2 regions of the Paenibacillus sp. 1781tsa1 genome follow, and region 2 is predicted to be linked to the other one. Evidence: a T-box and tRNA genes for the amino acid it is inferred to sense, from the RefSeq annotation. Region 2 holds a T-box; the other holds one or more tRNA genes.
The links. A T-box is a leader RNA that pairs with one kind of tRNA and senses whether it is charged. The one in region 2 lies ahead of leuS (leucine--tRNA ligase), so its partner is inferred to be a tRNA-Leu.
Positions count from the first base shown of each region.

Region 1: it has a tRNA-Leu gene. The T-box ahead of leuS (leucine--tRNA ligase) is inferred to sense a tRNA for this amino acid. The anticodon was not compared.

Region 1 covers NZ_JAMYWY010000001.1:2,198,928-2,203,112, reverse strand. Annotated here, with positions in the region: gene NKT06_RS09905 (sn-glycerol-1-phosphate dehydrogenase) at 129-1,277, opposite strand; gene NKT06_RS09900 (hypothetical protein) at 1,436-1,621, shown strand; tRNA gene NKT06_RS09895 (tRNA-Leu) at 1,721-1,805, opposite strand; gene NKT06_RS09890 (Gfo/Idh/MocA family protein) at 2,028-3,020, shown strand; gene NKT06_RS09885 (DoxX family protein) at 3,075-3,470, shown strand; gene NKT06_RS09880 (winged helix-turn-helix transcriptional regulator) at 3,692-4,054, shown strand; gene NKT06_RS09875 (sensor domain-containing diguanylate cyclase) at 4,105-4,185, opposite strand, start outside.
Region 2 covers NZ_JAMYWY010000001.1:5,001,141-5,005,325, forward strand. Annotated here, with positions in the region: gene leuS (leucine--tRNA ligase) at 1-1,708, opposite strand, end outside; T-box leader at 1,786-2,056, opposite strand; gene NKT06_RS22570 (phosphotransferase family protein) at 2,169-3,125, opposite strand; gene NKT06_RS22575 (class I SAM-dependent DNA methyltransferase) at 3,346-4,116, opposite strand.

The DNA.
Region 1 (4,185 bases), 2.8 Mb from region 2:
TGGCTCTTCCGTCAACAACGTCAGGTAAATCCCCCTTCTCTACTTTCTAATCCCAATCAAGGCCATTTTAGCGCTCTAGAAGCTAAGTTTACACAATCTTGGAGACCGAACCTCCTTAAAAGTCACCTTTACCTCGTGTTTAACACTTCATTGATGTATTTCAATCCGGTATATCGAGGACGAAGTGTATGCGCGGTGGTAAAGGCATGTTCCACCATCTCCGGGGTTACACCAAGCTGTTCAGTAGTCACAGGTCCACCTACTTGCTCCAACCATGCGATGAGCTGAGAAGCCTCCGGCAATTGGTTATATATTCTAAACACTGGTTCATCCGATGTCTGTGCAAGTTCTTTATATTTCACCGTAAGCAATGCACAGGCTACGCCAACTTTGGCACCATGCAGAACCGGTCTTTCTCCCGCTTGCATGAGATCCATCTCCAAGATGTGGGACAGGTGATGTTCACCTCCGGATGCCGGACGGGAATGGTCAATGATCAGCATGGAGATACCAGAAACAATTAATGCGTCCATTAATACAGCTACTCCCTCTGCCCGCCCCTCCGCAATAGCTTGTACATGATCAATGCAGGAATTCAGCGCTTCTTCTGTCATTCGATAAGCGACCGGACAGAACGGTTCTCCTCCCAGCTCACGAGAAACAATCCAGTCTGCAAGGGAAGTATATTTGCCAAGCATATCTCCGAATCCAGCAGCCGTCATCTCTTGGGGGGCTTGCTCCAGGATATTCATATCCGCAAAGATGGCCTCAGGCGGAACAGCCTGAAAGGTCTGTTTGATGCCGCTTACAATTAAGGGTGCACCTGCAGAGGTAAACCCGTCCACTGAAGCCGCTGTCGGTATCGACAGAAAGGGCTTGTTCATTTTGGAACATACAAATCGCACCAGATCATGAATGGTACCTGAGCCCACCGCAATGATAGCCTGACTTTCCAATTTCACACCCAACATGACCTGCACGATAGCTGCTTCATCCGCAATAATATCACCCGTACGATTCTCCGGCAGAGCGATCTCATCCACATGCATTCCCGCTTCTCGAATACTGTTCAGCACATCAGATCCAGCAGCCCGAAACGTATGTCGATCATAAACAACCGTCACATGATGGTACCCTTGTTCAGACAAATAGCCCGGTAGCCTCTGAATGGCCCCAGCTTCCAGATGAATGAGCATATCTACCATTCGGTGTTGATGACCGCAAGCGCACTGCTGTGCTTCCTCATTCCATGCTGCAATTCGTTCGTTCATATTCATTCGCTCTTACCCTCCCATATGAGATATCATGCATAATTAACCGGTTAATACCACAAGATAAAAAAGGAAATAAAATGTGATGATTTTCCTGATCACACTTTACTTCCTGTACCCCATATTTGCAAATCCATATCTCACATTTCCAAGTAGGTGACACAATGAAATTAACCAAAGAATTAGGAATTTCGCTCGGATTTCTCGCCGGAACCACCTTAGGCAGTGGTATCGCTTTTTTGTTTCGTCTCCAGTCGGTTGAAGTTATTGCCAGTGTTACACTGTTCGGAATAGCAGGAGCTATCACCGGACTCATCATGGCAGTCATTTTGCGGCAGCGGCAGTATTAGATGCCAGCAGCAAAATACTTGATTCACAATAATATAGTAAAAATAAAGAAAGGTTCGTGAATTGCATTAGAGCAACTCACGAACCTTTCTTTGATTTGATGCGGTCGAGAGGACTCGAACCTCCACGGGGGGTTAGCCCACACGGACCTGAACCGTGCGCGTCTGCCAATTCCGCCACGACCGCATAATATGTATCTCCTCATCCATCGATGAAAAGTGTTCCGGTGAAGCAATTCCTTGTTTTACCGTAATTCAGAGTATACATGCTGCAAAATAAAATTGCAACTTCTTTTTATCCATTCAGAAATAGGACATATGTCCTTTTTTATCAACACCAAACCCCCTATCGTATCATTAAGCAAATAAACCACCAATACGAATGATACAATGAAGGAGAGATCCCATTTTGAAAACAACCCATCTGTGCTTTATCGGTGCCGGGTTTCATGCATCCACGAATATATATCCTTCTGTCGTTGAAAGCGGAGCGCAGATCCAGGCCATTGCCACTCGCAGTATGGAACGATCAGAAACAGCTCTGCTGAAATTTGGCAGCAATGGCAAAGCGTATGTTAACGCTCAGCTTATGTTACAGCAGGAAACTTGTGACGGAGTCGTTGTGGTCGCCCAGCCTATGGATCAGACTGCTCTTGTCCTTGAATGCATTCGGGCTGGCAAAAATGTATACGTGGACAAGCCGCTTGGATGGAACGCTGCGGAAGCCTCCACTGTAGCAGAAGCTGCCGAGCAGGCTGGCGTCGTTGTCATGGTCGGTTTTATGAAACGTTATGCTCCGGTATACATGAAGCTAAAAGAGCTCATTGATGGGGGTTCGCTAGGTAAAGTGCGTTCATTCCAGATGAAATTCGCTGTAGACAGTACCCCATTCTGCAAGGATGAGGAACAGTTCATGAAGCTCGCTGCCATTCATATGGTCGATCTGATGCGCTACTTATTCGGAGAAGCTATACGAGTTACAGGCACAACCGTGAAGGATGGGGAACATATTAATCAGAGCATTTCCTTTGTATTTGAGAATAACGTGGTAGGCAGTGCTTATTTTACCGGCATGAGTGCCTGGTCACGTGAGAGTGAAAGTGTGCTCGTCACCTTCGACAATGGATTTGCGTCAGCTGAAGAGATCAACACACTTACTGTTCATCAATCCCGAAGCTCCACCAGCGTTCCCTGGAAATCTCTCGAGGAGCAAGATACTGTATACACACCTTCCGGATCTCCCATGTCAGGAGCTTATCGCGACCTTTATCTACGTGGTTTTGTTGGTGAGATGGCGCACTTCATCGCCTGTTGCCAGAACCAAACAGTCCCACATTCCAGCGCCAAGGATAATATTGCAACGATGGCTCTATGTGACTCCATTCTATCGTCACTGAAGTAGCGTATATACGCTCATTATTATACTTTATACATCCAGAGAAGAGGAAATCATCTCATGTTGGACACGGGTTTACTTATCATTCGTCTCGTTATCGGTTTTATTATGATCGGACATGCATGCAAGAAACTGTTTGGTTGGTTTGGTGGTGAGGGTGTATCAGGGACAGCTAAATTTTTCGGAGCGATTGGCCTGAAACCCGCTAGAGCCTTGGCCGTGTGCGCCGGACTTGCTGAATTGATTGGTGGATTCCTGTTTGGAGTCGGTCTATGGATTATCGTCGGAGCCATTCTACTCATGCTTCCGATGGTTGTAGCCATAGCCAAGGTTCACGCAGATAAAGGTCTATGGAATCTGAACGGAGGATTCGAATATAACCTTGTGATAATAGGATCATTAGCTGGTGTTGCTCTCGCTGGAGCCGGTGCATATTCCCTCGATGCCCTGATATAGTGTACAAAATTCATCCCATTTATGGAGCCTCCATGTTTCGCAAGACGAAACTGGGGCTCTTTTTTCTTACAGACATCATCACAACTGTCTGCGCCTAGGATTAGGGTTTATAATATGCATAATAAGTGATATGCTCTTTCATGAACTATACGTACTTTATGTAATGTAATCACCCAAATAGATACCATAGATTATCACCGTAAAGTGGAGGTGCACTTATAATGAAAAAGGATGCAATCAAGCCATGTCCAACGCCATACGGCTGTTCCGTGGAAGTTACCCTTAGCGTGATCGGAGGCAAATGGAAAGGTGCCATTTTGTATCATTTATTCTCTGGTCCTTTGAGATTTAACGAGCTCCGAAAATTGTTTCCTGACATTACCCAGCGTATGCTCACCCTGCAACTTCGAGAGTTGGAAAGTAGCGGAATTGTTCATCGTGAAATATACCCCCAGATCCCACCTAAAGTGGAGTATTCCCTCACACCATTTGGTGAAACATTACGGCCGATCATCTTCAGCATGCGAGATTGGGGAGAAACGTATACCAATGAGGTTCTGGCCAGATCCTCACAAGAGGTATAGAAAACAAAAGAAGCTGCCCCTTATTTTTAGGGAACAGCTTCTTTGTTTGCTTATTTAATAACCGTCTGGATCGTAACCGTACGGTTACGCCCCTCTTCCTTCGCTTGATACAGTGCATTATCCGCCAAGTG
Region 2 (4,185 bases):
TGTGGAACGGCTCTTTTGTATCCACAACACCCAGATCATACAGCACTTTGTGCCAGAAACGAGCGTACAGCAAGTGAAGCACCGCATGCTCTGCTCCGCCAATGTACAGATCAACTGGCAGCCACTGCTGCTGTTTCTCCTTGGAGATCAGTTCCTTGTCATTGTGCGGATCGATAAAGCGCAGGTAATACCAGCAGCTACCCGCCCATTGTGGCATGGTGTTAGTCTCACGACGTGCCTTCATTCCCGTTTCCGGATCTACCGTATTCACCCACTCCGTAACATTCGCCAGTGGTGATTCTCCAGTACCCGAAGGTTTGATCTGATCGATATCAGGCAGCAGCAGTGGAAGTTGATCCTCCGGTACGGTCTTCATCGTTCCGTCTTCCAGATGCAGAATCGGAATTGGCTCACCCCAGTAACGCTGACGGCTGAACAGCCAATCACGCAGACGATAGGTCACTTTCCCTTGTCCTTTACCGTTCTCTTCCAGCCAAGCAATCATCTTGGCAACGGCTTCTTCATTGTTCAGTCCGTTCAGGAAATCGGAATTCACATGCGCGCCATCACCGGAATACGCCTCTTGTGTAACGTCGCCACCCTGAATAACCTCGATGATATCCAGACCGAACTGCTTCGCAAATTCCCAGTCACGTGCATCATGACCCGGAACAGCCATAACCGCACCTGTACCGTAACCTGCAAGAACGTAATCAGCGATCCAGATCGGCAATTTTGCACCATTAACGGGATTGATTGCATAAGCGCCAGTGAATACACCTGTTTTGTCTTTGGCCAAATCCGTACGTTCCAGATCACTCTTACGAGAAGCCTGCTCCTGATAAGCCTGAATCGCTTCACGTTGGTCATCCGTTGTGATTGCTTCTACCAATTCATGTTCCGGAGCAAGTACTGCAAAGCTTGCTCCGAACAATGTGTCCGCACGGGTAGTGAACACCTTAATTACTTCCTCGCGACCTTCAATGGCAAAAACAACTTCTGCACCTGTCGATTTACCGATCCAGTTACGCTGCATATCCTTGATGCTTTCAGACCAATCCAGCTCTTCCAGGTCTTCCAACAGACGCTCTGCATACTCGGTAATTCTCAGGACCCACTGACGCATCGGTTTACGTACAACCGGATGTCCACCACGTTCACTCTTGCCATCAATAACCTCTTCATTAGCCAGTACCGTTCCAAGTGCTTCGCACCAGTTAACTGCGACTTCATCCACATAAGCGAGGCCCTTATTGTACAACTGGATAAAGATCCATTGTGTCCATTTATAGTACTCAGGGTCCGTTGTGCTGATCTCACGATCCCAGTCATAGGAGAAACCAAGCGACTTGATCTGGCGACGGAAATTGTCAATATTACGGAATGTAATATGCCGTGGATGCTCACCAGTATCCAATGCATGCTGCTCAGCAGGCAGACCGAAAGCATCCCAACCCATCGGATGCAATACATTGTAACCGCGCATACGTTTGTAACGGGAAACGATATCCGTTGCCGTATATCCTTCCGGGTGACCTACGTGCAGACCTGAACCGGATGGATAAGGGAACATATCCAGTGCATAAAATTTCGGTTTAGCAGGGTCCTCACCCGTTTTAAACGTTTTATTTGTATCCCAGTATTGCTGCCAACTTTTTTCCATGACTTGTGGCTGATAGCCGTGTTTCGGCTGGTTATTCTCACTCATCTATTGTTCCTCCTTCAGGTTACTCGCTTAGCTTTAATTGCAACAAAAAAACCTCAGCATCCCGTAGCGTTTGCAGCGCTAGGGACGAGAGGTTGAATTCCCGTGGTACCACCCTAGTTAGCGGACGAACGTGCTTCGTCATCCACTCCCTTTGGACCTGTAACGGCGGTTAACCGATGCGGATTTCCATTCCTGAATTCCAGCTTCTACTCAGCAGGTTAAACAAAAATGGTGTAATCACCGCATTTCTCCAAGGCGAGTTCACAATTTACTGTCAACCGGCTTGCACCAACCGCCGGCTCTCTGTGATGTACAGAAATTACTACTAATCCTTATCATCGAAATATGTATACAATATCGGGACCATTATATAAAAAAGCAAGCCCAAAGTCAATATTACATGTTATACTCGCCATCTTAAAGCTCACGGGTTGGTACCCTTCATAACGCTGGTTGCTGTTCAGGATAACCGAAAACGCTCAATGCCTTCCTCCAGGTTATGAATGGTCCAATTCACATGTTCCTGATGATCATATTGACGATAAGCGCACTCAATGCGCAGCACCAGATCAAAGTACAAGTCATACAGACTTCTTCTTTTTAGCTCACTTTCAGTTGTAATCGCATGCCCATACCCTTTCACAAAACCGGGTGTATAGTTAAAATGACTGAAATAGTGCTCCATCAGAGGGTCTGCCCACAGTGAACGTTCAAAATCAATAATCGCTGTGATGCGACCTTTGTCTACTAGAACATTGCCATCCCACAGATCCCAACTTACAAGCACAGGTTCTTTTACATCGTCCAGCACATCCGATTTCTCCTCAATCAAGCGTCTCAATTCAGGATAATCCATCGAAAATGTAATCCCGGCTTCTTCCCCATCGGCAAGAATGTCATCCATCAGATTCATAAATGCTTCTTTCCAAGTGGAATAACGCTGTTTTTGCTCCGAGAAATATCCGAACTTCTCACCCTTGATTTCATTAATTCGACGATTGTAACGCCCCAGTTGTTGTTCAACGGCTTCCTGCTCTTCCGCAGAATACTGATCCTTGACCTGATTGTAGGGTGTTCCAGACATGTACTCCATGATAAAATACCGCGCTGAAGCCATGGTTAACGAATCATCATAAACCAGAACTTTGGGTACGGGAACATCCTGCAGCTCGCTTATGAGACGCAGTGCCTCAACCTCGGCAATCATCAGGTCCTGTTCACAGCGCATCAGATTTGTCGAAGCTGAAGGGGCAATTTTGAGTACCACTCGCTGTGCGTCACTGAGTGTAATGAGATATGCATGATTGGCCCAGCCATCCACCATTTCCTTGTAGCCCTGTATTTTTGCAGAGAGATTCTGCTCTATTATGGCATTTAGTTGTTCTGACGTAAGTCTTGTTTTATATGTACTTTCCACTTCTACACCTCACCTCGACTATTGGTTTCCATAGAAAACGCTTTCTATCCGACTATTATCGCCTCCTCTACTTCAGCTGGCAATACTTTTTGTCACGCTATTGAGTCTTTCCTAGCATTTCTTTGCCAGGTTACAGAAACATGTCCATCATTTTATGGAAAATTAAACAAAAAAACCGCCCTTATGTACCAAACATAAGGACAGTTCTCGTGATTCGCTCTTATTTCACAGCAACGTAGAACAAGCGCTGTGCGCTGTCTCCGGCCTCTTTCCATTCAAAATCCGCATATACCTTCACATCTCTAAAGCCTGCCTTGGATAACTCCAGCTTCATCCAGTCTGGGTTATATGCACGCTGGACATGAACTTCTTCAAAGCGCTGGTACATATCCTTGCTGCCATCATCCACACGCGAAAAAATACTGAGATGATGTTCAATCTCACAGCGATCCTGGTCCAAATCACAAGTCCAAATATAAGATACGGAGCGCTCATCCAGCACAAAAGGCTGCTCCTCATCATAACGGATAAGCGTATTGGGATGATGCACATCAAACAAAAACGTTCCATCAGGCTTCAGCATCTCATATGTCCGCTGGAAGGTTCGAACAACATCTTCTTGTTCGAGCAGATAATTGACGCAATCACAGAATGATATCACCGAATCCACAGGTTCCGGAACTCGCCAGTCTCGCATATCCTGCTGCACCCAACGTACGCTGCCTTCCCGATACAAGCGATGACCCTGAGGCGTTGCCTCCATCTTGCTGCGTGCAACCGACAGCATATCTGCTGACAGGTCAATGCCCGTAACTTCGAAACCGGAGTTCACGAGCGGGATTGTAATAGAGCCCGTTCCACAGCCAAGTTCAGCGACACTTTTGGGCATTCCATGTTTTTCCCATGCTGTTCTTGCAAACCTTATCCAGTCCGGATAAGGCATATCTTCCATTAATTCATCATACACATAGGCAAATTTCCGGTAAGACATGTCAGGCACCGCACTTTCAATTTCATTTTCCAATCCTGAGCTAACAAAAGAAAAAGCAGGGCATCCGGT